Regions from separate parts of the Rhizobium rosettiformans genome, predicted to be linked through region 1. Evidence: predicted binding sites of a transcription regulator. Region 1 holds the regulator's gene; each other region holds the start of a gene.

What was found. The regulator PhoB, encoded in region 1, activates phosphate uptake and scavenging genes when phosphate is short. The targets are predictions, from matches to a motif close to TGTCATNNANCTGTCAT.
Region 2: a site for PhoB is predicted at 2,946-2,962, ahead of D4A92_RS21155 (DUF1045 domain-containing protein). Genes of this name have one in related genera too.
Region 3: a site for PhoB is predicted at 2,543-2,559, ahead of D4A92_RS18545 (UDP-2,3-diacylglucosamine diphosphatase). Genes of this name have one in related genera too.
Region 4: a site for PhoB is predicted at 2,712-2,728, ahead of D4A92_RS12015 (PhoX family protein). Genes of this name have one in related genera too.

Annotation. Positions count from the first base shown of each region.
Region 1 is NZ_CP032405.1:1,887,585-1,892,155, reverse strand. It holds gene D4A92_RS09065 (aspartate aminotransferase family protein) at 1-74, opposite strand, end outside; gene D4A92_RS09060 (GcrA family cell cycle regulator) at 511-1,056, shown strand; gene phoB (phosphate regulon transcriptional regulator PhoB) at 1,184-1,867, opposite strand; gene phoU (phosphate signaling complex protein PhoU) at 1,893-2,606, opposite strand; gene pstB (phosphate ABC transporter ATP-binding protein PstB) at 2,653-3,438, opposite strand; gene pstA (phosphate ABC transporter permease PstA) at 3,474-4,571, opposite strand, start outside.
Region 2 is NZ_CP032405.1:4,289,103-4,293,673, forward strand. It holds gene D4A92_RS21140 (urea carboxylase-associated family protein) at 1-169, opposite strand, end outside; gene D4A92_RS21145 (LysR substrate-binding domain-containing protein) at 284-1,147, shown strand; gene puuE (allantoinase PuuE) at 1,153-2,073, opposite strand; gene D4A92_RS21155 (DUF1045 domain-containing protein) at 2,165-2,872, opposite strand; gene D4A92_RS21160 (NAD(P)/FAD-dependent oxidoreductase) at 3,010-4,218, opposite strand; gene mnmD (tRNA (5-methylaminomethyl-2-thiouridine)(34)-methyltransferase MnmD) at 4,217-4,571, shown strand, end outside.
Region 3 is NZ_CP032405.1:3,777,810-3,782,380, forward strand. It holds gene D4A92_RS18535 (ABC transporter ATP-binding protein) at 1-308, opposite strand, end outside; gene D4A92_RS18540 (ABC transporter permease) at 320-1,471, opposite strand; gene D4A92_RS18545 (UDP-2,3-diacylglucosamine diphosphatase) at 1,643-2,497, opposite strand; gene D4A92_RS18550 (NADP-dependent malic enzyme) at 2,699-4,571, shown strand, end outside.
Region 4 is NZ_CP032405.1:2,498,886-2,503,456, forward strand. It holds gene minD (septum site-determining protein MinD) at 1-383, shown strand, start outside; gene minE (cell division topological specificity factor MinE) at 380-640, shown strand; gene D4A92_RS12015 (PhoX family protein) at 752-2,662, opposite strand; gene D4A92_RS12020 (acyl-CoA dehydrogenase) at 3,066-4,571, shown strand, end outside.

The DNA of each region.
Region 1 (4,571 bases):
CAGACGCCCTCGCCTCGCTCGAAACGCAGCGGCGCCCGATTGTAGGTCTGGTAGAGCGGCGTAGCTTCGGCCATGGCTGTCACGATCCTTCTCGACAATCCGTCACACGAGACGGAGCGGCCTCTCGAGGCCTCAGAAAATTAAAAATGCCGCCTCGCGGCGGCGCGGGCACTATCGGCATTTCACCCTGCAATGTCAACGAATTCCACAGGAATCGCAGGAGTAGACGCGGATTTGGTCGCCTCGCCCCAGACGCGTGCGCGACAAGATTCCACCTGTTGCATACTTGACTCACTCGGGAAGCAAGTTGGGGAAAACCGGAAAATCGATTCCAGATGATTCCCCCGACTCTTGTCACGGAGTCAGCGTGCCACTAGGTTAAATTTCATTAATAGATTGCATGCGGCGGAAGTGCTCACCGACAGTAACGAGGCGGTTATGTTTCGAATTCGTTCGAAGCAGGGGTGACGGATTCTGCCATGACAGACGCGAGCGGCGGAGAGAAGTGGCATGACGACTGCGCAATGGAGTGACGACAGGGTCGAAAGACTGAAGCGACTGTGGGCCGAAGGCCTCAGCGCAAGCCAGATTGCGGCACAGCTCGGCGGCGTGAGCCGAAATGCCGTTATCGGCAAGGTACACCGACTGAACCTTCCGGGTCGGGCCAAGGCAGGCGGCAGCTCGACTGCGGCACGCCCGGCGAAACGTCCGGCGCAGACGCAGCGTCCGGCGACCTTCCAGAACCGGCCTGCGGCGACGGCGACCACGCGAACCGTGACCCGTGCAGCTGGCGCGACAATGCTGAAGGAAGAGATCGAGGTCGAGGCTTACGAGGAAGCCGAAGTTCGCCGTCCGCTGAACGTGGTCGTGCCGATCTCGCGACGTCTCGCCCTCACCGAGCTGACCGAGCGCACCTGCAAGTGGCCAATCGGCGATCCGATGAAGGACGATTTCCACTTCTGCGGCTGCGAAATCGCCGATAGCGCACCTTACTGTACCTATCACGCGAAGCTCGCCTATCAGCCTGTCAGCGAACGCCGCAAGGCCGCTCGCTGATATCAAGCGAAGCTTGGAGTTTTAGACGGGTCCTTCGGGGCCCGTTTTTCGTTACCGCCTGTCGCCCATGGAAAAGGGCCGCAACGGACAATCCGCGCGGCCCTTGATGCATGATGGGTTCGGCCGGTCAGGCTTCCATCGAATAGCCGGCACCGCGAACGGTGCGGATGACATCCTGCATGTTGGAGAAGTTGAGCGCCTTGCGCAGGCGACCGACATGCACGTCGACCGTACGTTCGTCGACATAGATGTCGTGGCCCCAGACACCGTCGAGAAGCTGCGAGCGAGAGAAGACCCGGCCAGGCGACGCCATCAGGAACTCCAGAAGGCGGAACTCGGTCGGCCCGAGACGAACCTCGCGGCTCTTGCGATGCACCCGATGCGTCTCGCGATCAAGCTCGATGTCGCCGCAGCGCAGGACGCTGGACAGGACTTCGGGCTTGGCACGCCGCAACATGGCCTTAACGCGAGCCATCAGTTCCGGGGTAGAGAAGGGCTTGACGACATAGTCGTCGGCACCTGTCGCCAGACCACGCACGCGCTCGCTTTCCTCGCCGCGCGCCGTCAGCATGATGATCGGCAGACGCTCGGTCTCGGGTCGCACGCGCAAACGGCGGCACAGTTCGATGCCGGAGACGCCCGGAAGCATCCAGTCCAGGATCAGGAGATCGGGCACGCGCTCCTGAAGCCGGATCTCGGCTTCGTCGCCCCGCAGGATCGTTTCGACCTCATAACCCTCGGCTTCGAGATTGTAACGCAGGAGGACCGAAAGGGCCTCCTCGTCTTCGACTACGGCAATCTTCGGCTGCATTGATCATCAACCTCGCTGGCCATCGTCACTCGGTGATCGCGCCGACGGAAGAGGTCAGGTCTTCCTTCGGGCGCTCGCCTTCCGGCTGGGCGCCGGTGGCCATGTAGTAGATGGTCTCGGCGATGTTGGTCGCGTGATCGCCGATGCGCTCGATGTTCTTGGCGCAGAACAAGAGATGGGTGCAGCTCGTGATGTTGCGCGGGTCTTCCATCATATAGGTCAGGAGTTCGCGGAAGAGCGAGGTGTAGATCGCATCGATCTCCTCGTCGCGGTCACGGATGGACTTAGCCTTTTCAGCCGAACGGGTCGTGTAGACGTCGAGCACTTCCTTGAGCTGGGCAAGAGCCAGGTCCGAAAGGTGCTCCAGGCCACGAGCGAGCTTGCGCGGAACGCCGGTTGCCTGAACGGCGACGACACGCTTGGAGTTGCTCTTACCGAGGTCACCGACGCGCTCGAGATCGGCCGCGATACGCAGCGCACCGATGATTTCGCGAAGATCCGAGGCGACCGGCTGGCGCTTTGCGATGGTGATGACTGCCTTGTCGCCGATCTCGCGCTCCATGGCATCCATGAGCACGTCGTCGGAGATCACCTTCTGAGCGAGGGCAGCGTCGGAATTGACCAGCGCGCGCACGCTTTCGGCGACCATCTGTTCCGCCAGACCGCCCATTTCGGAAATACGGCGCATCAGGAACTTCAGTTCCTCGTCGAAGGCCGAGTAGATGTGTGTGGAGCCCATTTGAAACGTCCTTGAAATTGAGTTCAACCGAGGATGGTGCCCGGGCTCAGCCGAAGCGGCCCATGATGTAGTCCTGGGTGCGCTGGTCATCCGGATTGGTGAACATCTTGTCGGTGTCGTTCTCCTCGACCAGATTGCCGAGGTGGAACATGGCGGTGCGCTGGGAAACGCGGGCCGCCTGCTGCATCGAGTGCGTCACGATGACGATGGTGAAATTCTCGCGCAGTTCATGGATCAGTTCTTCCACCTTGGCGGTGGCGATCGGGTCGAGCGCCGAGCAGGGCTCGTCCATCAGGATGACTTCCGGGCTGACGGCGACGGCACGCGCGATGCACAGACGCTGCTGCTGACCACCGGAAAGACCTGTACCGGCGGCATCAAGACGGTCCTTGACCTCGTTCCAGAGGCCGGCCTTCTGCAGCGCGGTCGCAACGATCTCGTCCAACTCCGCCTTGTTACGGGCGAGACCATGGATGCGAGGACCGTAAGCCACGTTTTCGTAGATCGACTTCGGGAAGGGGTTCGGCTTCTGGAAGACCATGCCCACCTTGGCGCGGAGCTGCACCGGGTCAACCTTGGTGTCGTAGATGTTTTCGGCATCGATCAGGATGCTTCCCTCGACACGGCAGCTCGCGATCGTATCGTTCATACGGTTGATGCAGCGCAGGAAGGTCGATTTGCCGCAACCCGACGGACCGATAAAAGCCGTCACGGAACGGGGGCGGATGTCGATGTCGACATCCTTGAGGGCGTGCTTGTCACCGTAGAAGACCTGCACGTTGCGGGCGGTGATCTTGGCTTCAGTCATTGTCGGAGCTTTCGTCGTGGTCATCTTGGTCGCGAGATTGTTCATCATCTTGGAACTCCTTACCAGCGACGCTCGAAGCGGCGGCGAAGAATGATTGCGATCAGGTTCATAAGGATCAGAAACACCAGGAGCACGATGATGGCACCGGATGCACGCTCGACGAAGGCTGGGTCACCGCGCTGGGTCCAGTTGTAGACCTGGACCGGCAGGGCCGATGCCGGATCGAAGAAGCCTTCCGGTGGAGCGCCAGGATATTCGCGAACGAAAGCCACCATGCCGATGAGAAGCAGTGGCGCTGTCTCCCCGAGCGCCTGGGCCAAACCAATGATCGTACCGGTCAAGATACCTGGCATAGCAAGCGGCAGGACGTGGTGAAAGATCGACTGCATCTTCGATGCGCCGACGCCGAGAGCTGCGTCGCGGATCGAGGGCGGTACGGCCTTGAGGGCGGCACGGGTCGCGATAATGATCGTGGGCAGTGTCATCAGCGTCAGAACAAGACCACCGACCACCGGTGCCGACTGCGGCAATCCAGCATAGTTGATGAACACGGCGAGACCGAGGATACCGAAGACGATCGAAGGAACAGCCGCAAGGTTGGCGATGTTGACTTCAATCAGGTCGGTGAACCAGTTCTGCGGCGCGAACTCTTCCAGATAGATCGAGGCAGCGACCCCGAGCGGCAGCGACAGGCACAGAACGATCAGCATCATGTAGGCAGAGCCCAGGATGGCAACGCCAAGGCCGGAGGCTTCGGGCCGGGTATCGGAGGCGTCGGGCGCGGTGAAGAAGTTCCAGTTGAACCGGGTCGTCAACACGCCTGCGTCCTTCAGCGCGTCTGCCAGACGCAGCTGCTCGGGCGAGGTGTTCCGGTCGAGCGCCGCGCTCTCCATGGTCACCCGGCCTTTGTAATAGCCGTCGACGCGACCAGAGGCCAGAAGGTCGAATGTTACCGTCGTGCCGATGACCTCGGGATTTGCCAGCACATAGTTGCGCAGGCTCGCCGGCGCCTCTTTCGAGATCAGTTCCGCTGCGGCTTTGGCGTTCAAGCCTTCCGCTGCAATGCCTTTTTCCTGCATGGCTTGCGCCAGGGCCGCTTCGATCAGCGGCACGTAGCCGAAGGTCGAGACCTTGGAAATCTCTGCGCGATCGCGGTT
Region 2 (4,571 bases), 2.0 Mb from region 1:
GCGGCGGCACGATCACCTCGCCGACCTTCTCCATCGTCGCCCGCGCCTGCTCCAAGATGCTCATGTCGGGTGCTTTCAACGACTCGACCGGATAGCAGACGACGGGTTTAACAGCCCGGCGGGCAGCCGCATCGGCGGGAACGGGGATGTTGGCGTTGAAGGGGGACATGGAAAACTCCGCGGATCGGCATCAAGATCTGATCCGCAAGGTGCCCCACCTGCCCCATCAAGACAACTGCCTCTCTTCTTGCCCCATGACCAAGTCTGGCTTAGTCATAGAGCCATGAAACTGCCGCCGCTCCCAACACTCCGCGCCTTCGAGGCCGCCGCCCGTCGCGAAAGCTTCCTGCAGGCTGCAACCGAACTCGGCATGACGGCGGCGGCCGTCAGTCAGCATGTGAAGGCGCTGGAAGATTGGCTGGGCCTTGCCCTCTTCGACCGCCGCCCGCGTGGGGTGCGCCTCACCGCTGACGGCCGCGAATTCGGCGCTGCCTGCTCGGAAGGTCTCGGCCACATCGCCCGCGCCGCAGAGCGGCTGACCGCCCGCAAATCCTTGGCCCGCGCCAGCCTCGCCTGCATGCCCTCGGTGGTCACTCACTGGCTCGGCCCCCGCCTGCCCCGCTTCCGCGCCGCACATCCTCAGATCCAGGTCTCGATCGTCTATCCGTTGGGGTCATTGACCCCGGATGAAGCCGGCGCAGACCTGCTGATCGGACACGGGACACGACCGCCGGGTCAGGCGGAGCGCATCCTCGACGCCGCCACCCGGCCCACCTGTGCGCCCGCCTATCTGGAGCAGCACGGGCCGATCACAACACCCGCCGACCTGCTGAAACAGAACTTGCTGCACGACGCGACCGAGGCCGCCTGGCAGTCCTGGCTGGCGGCGCGCGGGATCAAGGGCCTGACACCGTCAGGACCGCTCTATGCCGATTTCAACCTGCTGGTCAGTTCGGTCCTCTCAGGCCTCGGCATCGGTCTCTGCCCAACCGCCCTGATATCAGACCATCTGGCAGCCGGCACGCTGACGGTACTGTTCGAGGAAGCCGCCGACGAGGACAAGGCCTATTGGCTGCTCTCAGGCACTGACTTGCCCGAGCCTGCCGCGATTTTGCGGGACTGGTTGCTGGCGGAAGTTGCCGACTAGCACCGTCACCAAGCCGGCTTGTGATGCTTGTGCCAGTGCTCGGCGATCTCGATGCGCTTGGGCACCCAGACCTTCTCATGACCCGTCACATAATCGATAAACCGCGCCAGCGCTGCAGCCCGCCCGGGACGTCCGACGAGGCGGCAGTGCAAACCGACGGACATCATCTTCGGGCTACCGTTCTTCCCCTCTTCGTAGAGCACATCGAAGGCGTCCTTGAGATAGGTGAAGAACTGGTCGCCGGTGTTGAAGCCCTGCGGCGTGGCAAAGCGCATGTCGTTGGTCTCGAGCGTATAGGGGATGATCAAAAAGGGCTTGCCCTCCAGATCCGGCACCCAGAACGGCAGGTCGTCGGAATAATTGTCGGAGGAGTATAGAAAGCCCCCCTCCTCCATCACGAGGCGCAGCGTGTTGTCAGACGGCTTGCCCTGATACATGCCAAGCGGATGCGAGCCGGTCAGTTCCTTGTGCAGGCGAACCGCCTCGCGGATATGCTCGCGCTCGACGTCTTCTGGAAAGTCCTTGTATTCGAGCCAGCGATAGCCGTGGCTGGCGATCTCCCAATCGGCTTCCTTCATCGCGGCAACGGCTTCCGGGTTGCGCGCCATGGCAAGCGTCACGCCATAGACGGTGACCGGAACCTTGCGCTCAGTGAACATCCGCCAAAGCCGCCAGAAGCCGGCGCGCGAGCCGTATTCGTAAATCGACTCCATGTTGAGATTGCGCTGACCGGCCCAGGGCTGTGCGCCGACGATCTCTGACAAAAGGCATTCCGAGGCTGGATCGCCGTCGAGAATGCAGCTTTCGCCACCCTCCTCGTAATTCACCACGAACTGCACCGCGATCCGCGCCTCCCCCGGCCATTTCGGATCGGGAATGTCGCGGCCATAGCCGATCAGGTCGCGGGGATAGGGAGCAGTCGTCATCGGTTCACCTCTCGTGTTTTGACGCGAGGCTATTGGCGAGGACGGCGCCTGTCGAGATGGAAAACGCGCATTTTGCTGCAGCGCAAACCGGTCAGGCAATCTTCCGGCTCGAAACCCGGCCCAGCGGATGCAGCGAATGCACGGTAAACGGTGCGCCACGCTCGGTTTCGACGAACAGGGCGAGATTGGCAATCACAACGGGCTCAGCGAGGGCGGGATCGAAATGCGCCTTCAGAGCCTGCTCGATTCGCGGAAAATCGCGGGCGAGCAAAGGTCCTGTGAGCGTCATGTGGAACCGGAACTCGTCCATCACGTAAGGATGTCCCCAGCGGCTGAGATTGGTGAATTGCGGTGCCGAGAGCCGTTCGGGATTGCGCCGGTCGATCTCGGCCTCGGAAAGCGGCGCACGAAAGCCGTCGAAAGCCTGGACGATGGATGCGGCCAGATGATCGACCTCCGGACAAGGGCGCTGAAGGATCAAGCCATAGACGTCACCGATGCGTCCGACCGACAGCCCCTGCAGAACCACGGGCTCCATCCGGCCGGAAAAATGCATCAGGTCGCGCAGGAGAGAGGCCTCGTTCGCGCCTTCGCTCAGGCGGAATGGCGCCTTGAAGGTCGCATGAAAGCCGAAGCGTCGCGGAAGCGCCGTGTGAAAGGCAATCTCGTGCACGCCCAGGCCCTTCAGCCCCGGATGCTCCTCTGCCTCGCCGGAGAACACGTTGCGGCCGAGCCAGCGTGCCGCTGCATCGGCAAGCGGATCACGGGCAGGCGGCGTAAAGCAGATGGCATAGCGCATGTCGAGCACCTCACACTGGCTCGCGACGGCACTTTAGCAGATGCCGTTACAACCCGGTGGATAGGTGATTTGCATGACAGTATCACGAAGCGCGCGAGACAAAATCGCGGCAGAGTCCTGAGATAATCCCTTTAATTTCAGGGTATTTCGGTAAATTCCTCACCGCCTGCGCGGCGCGCAGCCACCGAAACGTGATGGGCAAGGGCAAAGCCGTGAGGCAGGGACATGGGCTCACCGGCAATCGAATCGAGAGCGGCATCCGCCAGCAAGTGCGCGATACCGAAACTCACCTTGAAGCCGCCGGTCAGCGCATGCACATGCGGATGATCGGGATGCGGCCCGACCATCGGATCTCGATCGACCGCCTTGGGTCTGAGACCTGCCCAGCGTTCGACCACCTCCGCTCCCTGCAGCGCCGGTGCAAGCTCCCTCGCCCCGGCGATCAGGACATCCAGCTGCGCGTCCGTCGAGAAAGGGTCGTCGAACGTGTTTTCGCTGGTGCTGCCGATGGCGACCCGCCCGCCTTCATGCGGCACCACATAGAGGCCGTCGAGATAGAGGAGCGGCAGGTCCGCCGGCAGGTCCAGTCTGAGCAGCGCCGCCTGCCCTTTCACGCCGCGGCCAAGAGGTCTGCGAAGCGCAGGTCCGATGGCGTCGAGCAGCGGGAAGGATCCGACACCGGCTGCGACCAGCAGATCGCCGTAACCGACCACTGTCCCGTCGGCGAGCTTCACTTGCCTTCCCCCGGCATTGATCGATTGCACGGCGGCACCGACCAGCAACCGCACACGCCCCGATCGCTCAAGACGCGCCCGGATCGCCGTGGTGAGAGCACGCGGTGAGACGCGGCCCGCAAGGCGATCGAACACCACACCGGCCTCCGAAAAACTCCGCGAGGGCCAGTCGGCAAACGGGCTCTCGTCAAGGACGGTCCAGTCGAAGGCCCTGCCCTCCTGGTTCCAATTCGTAGCCGCCTCGCCCGAATGCCTCTCGGCAATCGGCCTCAGATGCGGCTTCGGCAAGGGGATAAGACGACCGCAGCGCTGATAGCCAGCCGAGAGCCCAGTTTCGTCCTCGAGCAGAGCGATCTCCGCCTCGAGCGACAACAGCCCCTCGAATTGCAACTGCTTCTTCTCGTTCCAGCGATCCGGCATATGCGCCATCAGGGCGCCGAGCAGGCCGCCGCTCGCACCGCTCGCAATACCGTCACCGTCGATCAGGATCGTATCGATGCCACGGCGCTCTGCTTTCAGCGCCGCCCAAAGTCCCATGATGCCGCCACCGACGATCACGAGATCGGCGCGCAATTGACCTGACATCGCAGCCGTTTTATCGGACATCACCATGACCCATTCAAATTATCCGCCAGGCACCGGCGACACCCAGGCACCGCTGGCCTGGCACGACGGCGATATGCCCTTTTCCACCGCCTTTGGCGATCATTTTTATTGCCAGACCGATGGCCGGCTCGAATGCGGCCACGTCTTCCTGGCCGGCAACGGACTGCCGGAACGCTGGCGGGATGCGGACGATTTCACTATCGGCGAACTCGGCTTCGGCACAGGGCTCAATGCCTGCGAGACCTGGCGCCAATGGAAGGAGCATCGTCGTCCCGGCACTCACCTCCACTTCGTCTCCTTCGAACTATTTCCCATGCAGGCCGAAGAGATCGACCGCGCCCTCTCCCGGTGGTCGGAGA
Region 3 (4,571 bases), 1.9 Mb from region 1:
GAAGAAAATAGGGCGCCGTGCTGAAAAAGAACCCCTAGGCGCGTATCAAGCGCCATGCGTTGTGCGTCGTCGACCGCATCGTAATCCGCACCGAGGATCTCGATCGTGCCGGAGCGCCGCGGCAGAAGCCGGAGAACGGTGCGCATCAGGACCGACTTGCCGGCACCCGATGCCCCGACGAAGCCGAGGATTTCGCCCCGGTAAATGTCAAGATTGAGCTTGTCGAGAACGATCTTCTCGCCAAAGCCGACGGTGAGATCCTTCACCGACAGGATGGCTTCGCGCTTTTCGGAGGACGTGGAAATCATCTGGCCCTCCCTTAGAAATCGATGGCTGCGTAGAACATGGCAAAGAGCCCGTCCACGAGAATGACGACGAAGATGGATTTGACCACCGAGGCGGTGACATGCCGGCCGAGCGATTCGGCGCTGCCCCCGACCTTCATGCCTTCGACAGCCGCAATGATGCCGATGATCAGCGCCATGAACGGCGCCTTGATCATCCCGGTCGCGAGCGTCGAATAATCGACCGCCTCATGCAGGCGCGTGATGAAGACGTCGAAGGTGATTCCGGAATAGGCCCAGGCAACGACGGCGGCACCATACAGCGCCGAAAAGTTGGCAACGATGGTCAGGAGCGGCAGGGCGATGGTCAGCGCGACGAGCCGCGGAAAGACGAGGACGCCGATCGGATTGAGGCCGATGACCTTTAGCGCGTCGATTTCCTCGCGCATCTTCATCGATCCGATTTCTGCGGTGATCGCACTGCCGGAACGGCCGGCGATCATGATCGCGGTCAGGAGCACGCCGATTTCGCGCAATTGCAGGATGCCGACGAGATCGACGACGAAGACTTCCGCGCCGAAATACCGAAGCTGGAAGGCGCCCTGCTGCGCGATGATCGCGCCGATCAGGAAGGACATGAGGACGATGATCGGCACCGCCCTCACCCCCATGTGGTCGAGCTGGTTGACGACGGAGGCAGGCGACACGCCGGAACCGCGTCCAAGCTTGGTCTGCGCGCCACGCACGGCGGAGCCCAGAACGAACATCATCGCGACCGTATCGCCCCAGAGGCTGACCGTTACGCGTCCGACCGGTTCGAAAACCCGTTCGAAGCGGCTGCGATGGTCGACGGGCTTTTCTGGTGCGGTCACTCTTTCGGGAAGCGCTTCGATCAGCTCGCGCATACCGGGCGTGCCGCCGACGATCTCGACCGAGCCTCCGCCGGCGCGCCGCTCCGTAACGATACGACGGATCAGCCAGGCACCCGCGGTATCCATGTCGGAAACGCCGTCGAGATCGATCGTCTCACGGCCCGTCGCACCGGAATCCACCAGCGGACCGGCCGATTTGATCATCGAGCTCAGGCTGTTGTTTTTCCAGCGACCGGCAAGTCGGATCATCCGACCGTTGCCGTCCGGCTGTTCCTCGATCTCGATACGGGCGTTTTCGGGCTCAACCGGACTCAAAGTGGCGACTACTTCCAAATTCGCGCCGGGATGATCCGGATCCGCAAATCACGTGACAGATGGCTGCACACTATAACCATCGGTGTCCGCGAAGAAATCCTTTGCGAAATGTTAATTGCGTTTTCCCGCCCGATTGCATGCAGTCATGACCGCTTTGCAACAGAGATCGCCTCAGGCGGCGCGCACGCCGTCGTCCTGGGACGGTTCCGCGAGAGGCTTCGGCAAGAGAATCGGCACCAGCTTGCTCGCCCGCTTGCCGGCCGGCGCCTCGCTGACCTTGTGGCTCCACGAAATCAGTTCCAGACGGCCATCCGGGTGCTCGGCAATCGCCGTGCAGCTCTCGACCCAGTCGCCGGTGTTGACGTAGTGGATCCCGTCGATGTCTTCCATGACGGCGTGATGGATGTGGCCGCAGATGACACCATCGACTTCGGCGCGACGGGCCTCGTCGGCCACCACACGCTGGAATTCGCCGATGAAGTTCACCGCATGCTTGACCTGCAGCTTGGCCCAGGCCGAGAACGACCAGTAGGGCATACCGAGCCGGCGGCGGACGGCTGCCAGAATGACATTGATGGCAATTGCCGTGTCATAGGCCCAGTCCCCGAGATAGGCGAGCAGGCGGGCATTGCGCACCACGACGTCAAACTCGTCGCCGTGCAGAACCAAATATTTCTTGCCATCGGCCATCTCGTGCACGATGCGCTGCGCGACTTCGATGCCGCCGAAGTGAATGCCCGGGAAGTCGCGCATGAATTCATCGTGATTGCCGGGGATGTAAACGATACGCGTACCCTTGCGCGCCTTGCGCAGCAGCTTCTGCACCACGTCATTGCAGGACTGCGGCCAGTACCAGCTGCGCTTCAGACGCCAGCCGTCGACGATGTCACCGACCAGAATGATGGTGTCGGCCTCGTGCGTGCGCAGGAAATCCAGGAGAAAGTCGGTCTTGGCGGCTTTCGATCCGAGGTGGACGTCCGAGATAAACAGGGTCCTGAAATGGCGTGTTTCGCTGGCGTCTTCCACGGCACGATCCTCTTCGCTGTCTGACCAGCGCTAAATCAGACTCGTGTTTCAGGAAGATGACATCGGAAGATTTTCGGTGGATCGCCGGTTCGCCCATGCATTCCGCGCGGACAGGGGATCACGGAACTAAAGTCTACCACTCGCGGCCAATTCGTGTATGACGACAAGGAGTAAGTGAAGACAGGAATTGCCGGTGAACCGATGACTTCTCAGGACAAGAACAAGCCGCAAGTTGCAAACCCGACCGCTGATCTCGACGAACAGGCGCTTTTCTATCACCGCTATCCCCGTCCCGGGAAACTGGAGATCCAGGCCACCAAGCCGCTTGGCAACCAACGCGATCTGGCGCTTGCCTATTCGCCCGGCGTCGCCGCCCCCTGTCTCGCCATCAAGGACGATCCCGCAGCCGCCGATGACTATACGGCCCGCTCCAACCTCGTCGCCGTCATCTCCAACGGCACGGCCGTTCTCGGCCTCGGCAATATCGGACCGCTCGCCTCCAAGCCGGTCATGGAAGGCAAGGCCGTTCTCTTCAAGAAGTTTGCCGGTATCGACGTTTTCGACATCGAGATCGATGCTCCCGGTGTCGACCAGATGGTTTCGACCATCTCCGCGCTGGAGCCGACCTTCGGCGGCATCAACCTTGAAGACATCAAGGCACCGGAATGCTTCCAGGTCGAGGATCAGCTTCGCGAGAAGATGAACATTCCGGTCTTCCACGATGACCAGCACGGCACGGCCATCATCGTTGCAGCCGCCATCCTGAACGGCCTTGAACTCGCCGGCAAGCAGATCGAGGACGTCAAGATCGTCGCCTCCGGTGCCGGTGCTGCCGCCCTTGCCTGCCTCAATCTGCTGGTCATCCTCGGTGCCAAGCGCGAGAACATCTGGGTGCACGACATCGAAGGCCTCGTCTACAAGGGCCGCAACGAGCTGATGGACCCCTGGAAGGAAGTCTACGCCCAGCAAACCGACAAGCGTGCGCTGGCCGAAAGCATCGACGATGCCGACGTCTTCCTCGGCCTCTCGGCCGCTGGTGTCCTGAAGCCGGAACTGCTGGCCCGCATGGCGCCGAAGCCGTTGATCATGGCCCTGGCCAACCCGAAGCCCGAGATCATGCCGGAAGAGGCGCGCGCCGCCCGTCCGGACGCAATGATCTGCACCGGCCGCTCGGACTTCCCAAACCAGGTCAACAACGTCCTCTGCTTCCCCTATATCTTCCGCGGCGCACTCGACTGCGGCGCAACCACCATCAACGAAGAAATGAAGATGGCGGCGGTGCGTGCGATTGCAGCCCTTGCTCGCGAAGAAGTCTCGGAAGTCGCGGCAAAGGCCTATACCGGGGAAACGCCGACCTTCGGACCTGACTATCTCATCCCCTCGCCTTTCGATCCCCGCCTCATCTTGCGCATCGCCCCGGCTGTCGCCAAGGCTGCAGCCGACAGCGGCGTCGCCCGCCGCCCGATCGCCGATTTCGACACCTATCTCGACCAGCTGAACCGCTTCGTCTTCCGCTCCGGCTTCGTGATGAAGCCGATCTTCGCGGCAGCGAAGACGGCGACCAAGAAGCGTGTGATCTTCTCCGAAGGTGAAGACGAGCGCGTGCTGCGTGCAGCCCAGGTGCTGCTCGAAGACGGCATCGGCGAACCGATCCTGATCGGCCGCCCGCAGATCATCGAGACGCGCCTCAAGCGCTATGGCTTGCGCATCCGTCCCGGCGTCGATTTCCAGCTGGTCAACCCGGAAGACGATCCGCGCTACCGCGACTATGTCGATGACTACTTCGCCCTTGTCGGCCGCGCCGGCATCAACCCGGAAGCGGCACGCACGATCGTGCGCACCAACACCACCGTGATCGGTGCGCTGGCCGTGAAGCGCGGTGATGCCGATGCGCTGATCTGCGGCGTTGAAGGCCGTTTCGACCGCCACGTGCGCGACGTTCGCCAGATCATCGGAAAGCGCGCCGGCGTGCGCGACTATTCGGGCTTAAGCCTGCTGATCTCGCAGCGCGGCGCGATCTTCTTCACCGACACCTTCGTCACCGACGACCCGAGTGCCGAAGAGATCGCCGAAA
Region 4 (4,571 bases), 610 kb from region 1:
AAGTCTCCTCGGTACGCGACTCGGACCGCATCATCGGTCTGCTCGATTCCAAGACGCTGAAGGCCGAGCGCGGCGAGCGCATGGAGAAGCATCTTCTGCTGACGCGCTACGACGCCAATCGCGCCCAGCGCGGCGACATGCTGAAGGTCGATGACGTGCTCGAGATCCTGTCGATCCCGCTGCTCGGCATCATTCCGGAAAGCATGGACGTCCTGCGCGCTTCGAACATCGGCGCCCCGGTCACGCTTGCCGACGCCCGCAGCGCGCCGGCCATGGCCTATTTCGACGCTGCCCGTCGTCTGGCCGGCGAGAATGTTCCAATCACCATTCCTGGCGAGAAGCGCGGCTTCCTCGACAAGATCTTCGCGCGGAGGGCCGCATGAGCATTTTCTCTCTGTTCCGCAAACAGCGGTCCGCACCAATGGCGCGGGAACGCCTGCAGGTTCTGCTCGCCCATGAGCGCGCCTCGCTCGAAAGCGATCTGGTGGCCATCCTGCGCGAGGAAATTCTCGCCGTGATCGCCAAGCATGTCGAATTCGACCGTGACAAGGTGCAGATCAAGATGGACCGCGACGAAGACGTCTCGATCCTGGAGATCGATGTCGAGATCCCGCGCAACGCCCAGCGCCTCGCCGCCTGATCGATCAGGTCTCCACACACGAGAAAGGCCGCCGCCGGTATCCCCGGTCGGCGGCCTTCTTCGTTTGGAGTGAGGGCAGGGCAGATCACATCCGCCCTGCCGACCGAACCGTCAGCCCACGAGAGCGTTGTCGTCGCGCTTGATCGCCACGATCGTCGAGCGCGGCAGCTTGCCTTCTCCGTCCGGGAAGGGCGCGTCGGGATGCTGGATGCCGGCAAACATGGTCCGCTTGTCGGCAGACCAGGTGAGGCCGGTAACTTCCGAGCCCTTCGGGCCGGTCATGAAACGCTCGATGCGACCGGTGACCGGATCGCCGGCGAGCATCTGGTTGTTGCCCTGACCAGCGAACTCGCCTTCGTTCGAGTCTTCGCCGTCGGTCTGAATCCAGACGAGACCGGTCGAATCGAACATCATGCCATCGGGCGAGTTGAACATGTTGCCTTCGTTGATGTTCGACGAGCCGGCATAAGCGCCATCCTTGTGCACGGCCGGATTGCCGGCCATGGCGAACAGGTCCCAGCTGAAGGTCGAATCGGTGTGGTCGTCATTGGCCGGATACCAGCGAACGATCTGGCCGTATTCGTTCTTCTCACGCGGATTGGCCGCGTTGACGGCCATCTCGTCGCCGCCGGCATTGGTGCGCAGCTTGCCGTCCTTGACTTCGCCGCGACGGCTGTTGTTGGTCAGGCAGCAATAGGCTTCGACCGCAACCGGATTGACCGCAACCCATTCCGGGCGGTCCATGGTGGTGGCACCAACCTTGGAGGCCGCCTGACGGGTGAACACGGCGATCTCGTCCGCCTTCATGCCGGTGGTTTCTTCGGTGAGAGCCAGCCACTCGCCCGTGCCTTCGTCGGAGAACTTGGCGACGTGGAGCGTGCCTTCGTCGAGCAGCTTGGAGGTGTCGCCACCCGGCACATAGATCCCGTTGGAGACGAACTTGTAGAGGAACTCGCCACGCTCGTCGTCGCCCATATAGACAACCACGCGACCATCGCGTGCGATGACGACGGCAGCGTTTTCATGCTTGATGCGGCCAAGTGCCGTGCGCTTGATCGGCGTCGAGGAGGCGTCCGACGGATCGATCTCGACCACGTAACCGGCGCGGCGCGGCTCGTTCGGGTTCTTCGAAACGTCGAAGCGCTCGTCGAACTTCTCGTAGCCGTAGCGGGTCTCGGCGACGATGCCGTAGCGCTTGTAGTCCTCAGGCATTTCGAACTCGGCATTGGTCGAGCCGAAGTAGCCGTTGAAGTTCTCTTCGCAGGTGAGGTAGGTGCCCCACGGCGTCTTGCCGGCGCCGCAGTTGTTGAAGGTCCCGAGACAGTCGACACCAGCGGGATCGGCAGCCGTCTTGACGAGCTCGGAGCCGGCAGCCGGACCCGAAAGCTTCATCGGCGTGTTGTGGTGGATGCGGCGGTTGAACTTGCTGTCGACGACGATCGCCCAGCCATTTTCGCCTTCGGCCACTTCCATGACGGTGACGCCCTGCATGTTCTGCAGGATCTTCACGTCGTCGAGCGACTGCGGCATGCCTTCCGGCGCGTGCGGCAGGTTCGTTTCGTTGTTGACGTATTCGTGGTTGACGGCAATCACCTGGGCACCGCCGATGACGAAGAGTTCCATACCGTCGGTGTTTTCACCGAAGACCTTGTCGGAATTCTCCAGCGACACACCCTTCATCGGATCGATGTCGGAAGCCGTGGAGAACAGCGGCTCACCCCAACGGGCGAGCGGCTTCCAGTTGTAGCCTTCCGGCACATGGATGGTGTTGTCGGTCGCAATGTCGATCGGCTTGAAGGCGAAGCGCGAGGCGGCTTCCTGCGCCTGGGCCGAGGTCGAGCTCATCAGGTTGCCGACGGAGCCCATGGCAACCGCAGCCGAACCCATGGCCAGCACGCTAAGAAAACCGCGGCGAGAGATGGCGCGTTCGACGACGCGGTCGAAGTCGGTCACGGCCGGCGGCGGATTGTGCAGCTCGTCCCACTCGTCCCAGGAAAGATGATTGGTGTTGGTGTCGGTCATGGCAGAGCCTCCTATTGGTTGAAGTCCACCCTCCGACTAGTCAGCGCGGGTAACAGTGATGTGACGAAAGCGGGGCAGGCCGATAGTTGTGAGAACTCTCAATTAGGTATTCCCGCGAAGGCCCCGCCGGTCGTCGTTTTAAGTCATTGGCGCATCTTGGGTTTGCTTTGGAGGCTGCCGTTCTCTCCCGAAGCGAGGCGTCTGACCGCTCACGCATCTATATTGCGGCGGTAATCTTCACCTCGACATTCACCTGCATGGCACCGGGAACGAGGCCTCCTGTCGCATGCAAAAGATTTGACGTTTACGTAAAAATCAATTAGCCAGAAGTGAGAATGAGCCGCGCCTCCTGGGTGGGAGTCTGGGCGTGGCATGAAGCATACGCCAGATGGAGGAGCACGTCATGTACAAGGCGCCCGTAGAAGAGATCGCGTTCACCCTGAAGCACGTCGCTGGCCTCACCAAGTCTATCGAAGACGGCAAGCTGGGCGAGCTGAGCGACGACCTCGTTGATGCCATCCTCTCCGAAGCCGGCCGTTTCGCCAGTGACGAAGTCGCACCGCTCGCCGAAATCGGCGACAGGCAGGGCGCCCGCATGGTCGACGGCAAGGTCGTGGTGCCCGATGGCTGGGACAATCTCTACCGCGCCTGGGCCGAAGGCGGCTGGAACTCCCTGACCGCGGCGGAAGATTTCGGCGGGCAGGGGCTTCCCCATATGCTCAACGTCGCGGCCTTGGAAATGTGGAACTCCGGCTCCATGGGCTTCGCGCTCGGGCCGACGCTGACCATGGGTGCGGTCGACGCCGTCACCGCCCACGGCTCTGAGGACCTGAAGGCTAAATACCTGCCCAAGATGGTCTCCGGCGAATGGACCGGCACCATGAACCTGACCGAGCCGCATGCCGGCTCTGACCTCGGCGTCATGAAATCCCGCGCCGAGCGCCGCGATGACGGCACCTACCGCATCTTCGGCCAGAAGATCTACATCACCTGGGGCGAACACGAGATCACCGAGAACATCATCCATCTGGTTCTCGCGCGTCTTCCCGATGCCCCCGCCGGCACGCGCGGCATCTCGCTCTTCCTCGTGCCCAAGTATCTCGTCAACGACGACGGCTCGATCGGCGCCCGCAACGACCTGCATTGTCATTCGCTGGAGCACAAGGTCGGCATCCACGGCTCGCCGACCTGCACTATGATCTATGGCGACGGCAAATATGGCGATGAAGCCGGCGCGATCGGCTATCTGATCGGCGAGGAGAACAAGGGCCTCGCCTGCATGTTCACCATGATGAACAATGCCCGCCTCGCGGTCGGCATGCAGGGTGTCGCCATCTGCGAAGCCGCCACCCAGAAGGCCGTGCAATACGCCAAGGACCGCACGCAAGGGAAGGCGCCAGGCTGGACCGGCCAGGGCATGTCGCCGATCATCGAACATCCCGATGTCGCGCGCATGCTGGTGACCATGAAGGCGCTGACCCAAGGCTCGCGCGCCATCTGCTATGTCTGCGCCCACGCCACCGACATGAGCCATCACGCGGATGGTGACGAAGCCCGCCATTGGGCCGAGCGCGCAGCTCTGCTGACCCCGATTGCCAAATCCTTTGCAACCGATGCCGGCGTTGACGTCGCCTCGCTTGGCATCCAGACCCATGGCGGCATGGGCTTCATTGAGGAAACCGGGGCTGCCCGCTTCTGGCGCGACAGCCGCATTGCCCCGATCTACGAAGGCACCAACGGCATTCAGGCCGCCGACCTCGTCACCCGCAAGCTGCCGCTCTCCAACGGCAATCATATCAGGGGCTACATCACCGAGCTGAAGCAGATCGTGAATGCGGTGCGCGGCTCCAATCTCGACGGCTTCGGCGAGACCGCTGATCGCCTCGACGCGAGCCTGGTCGACCTCGAA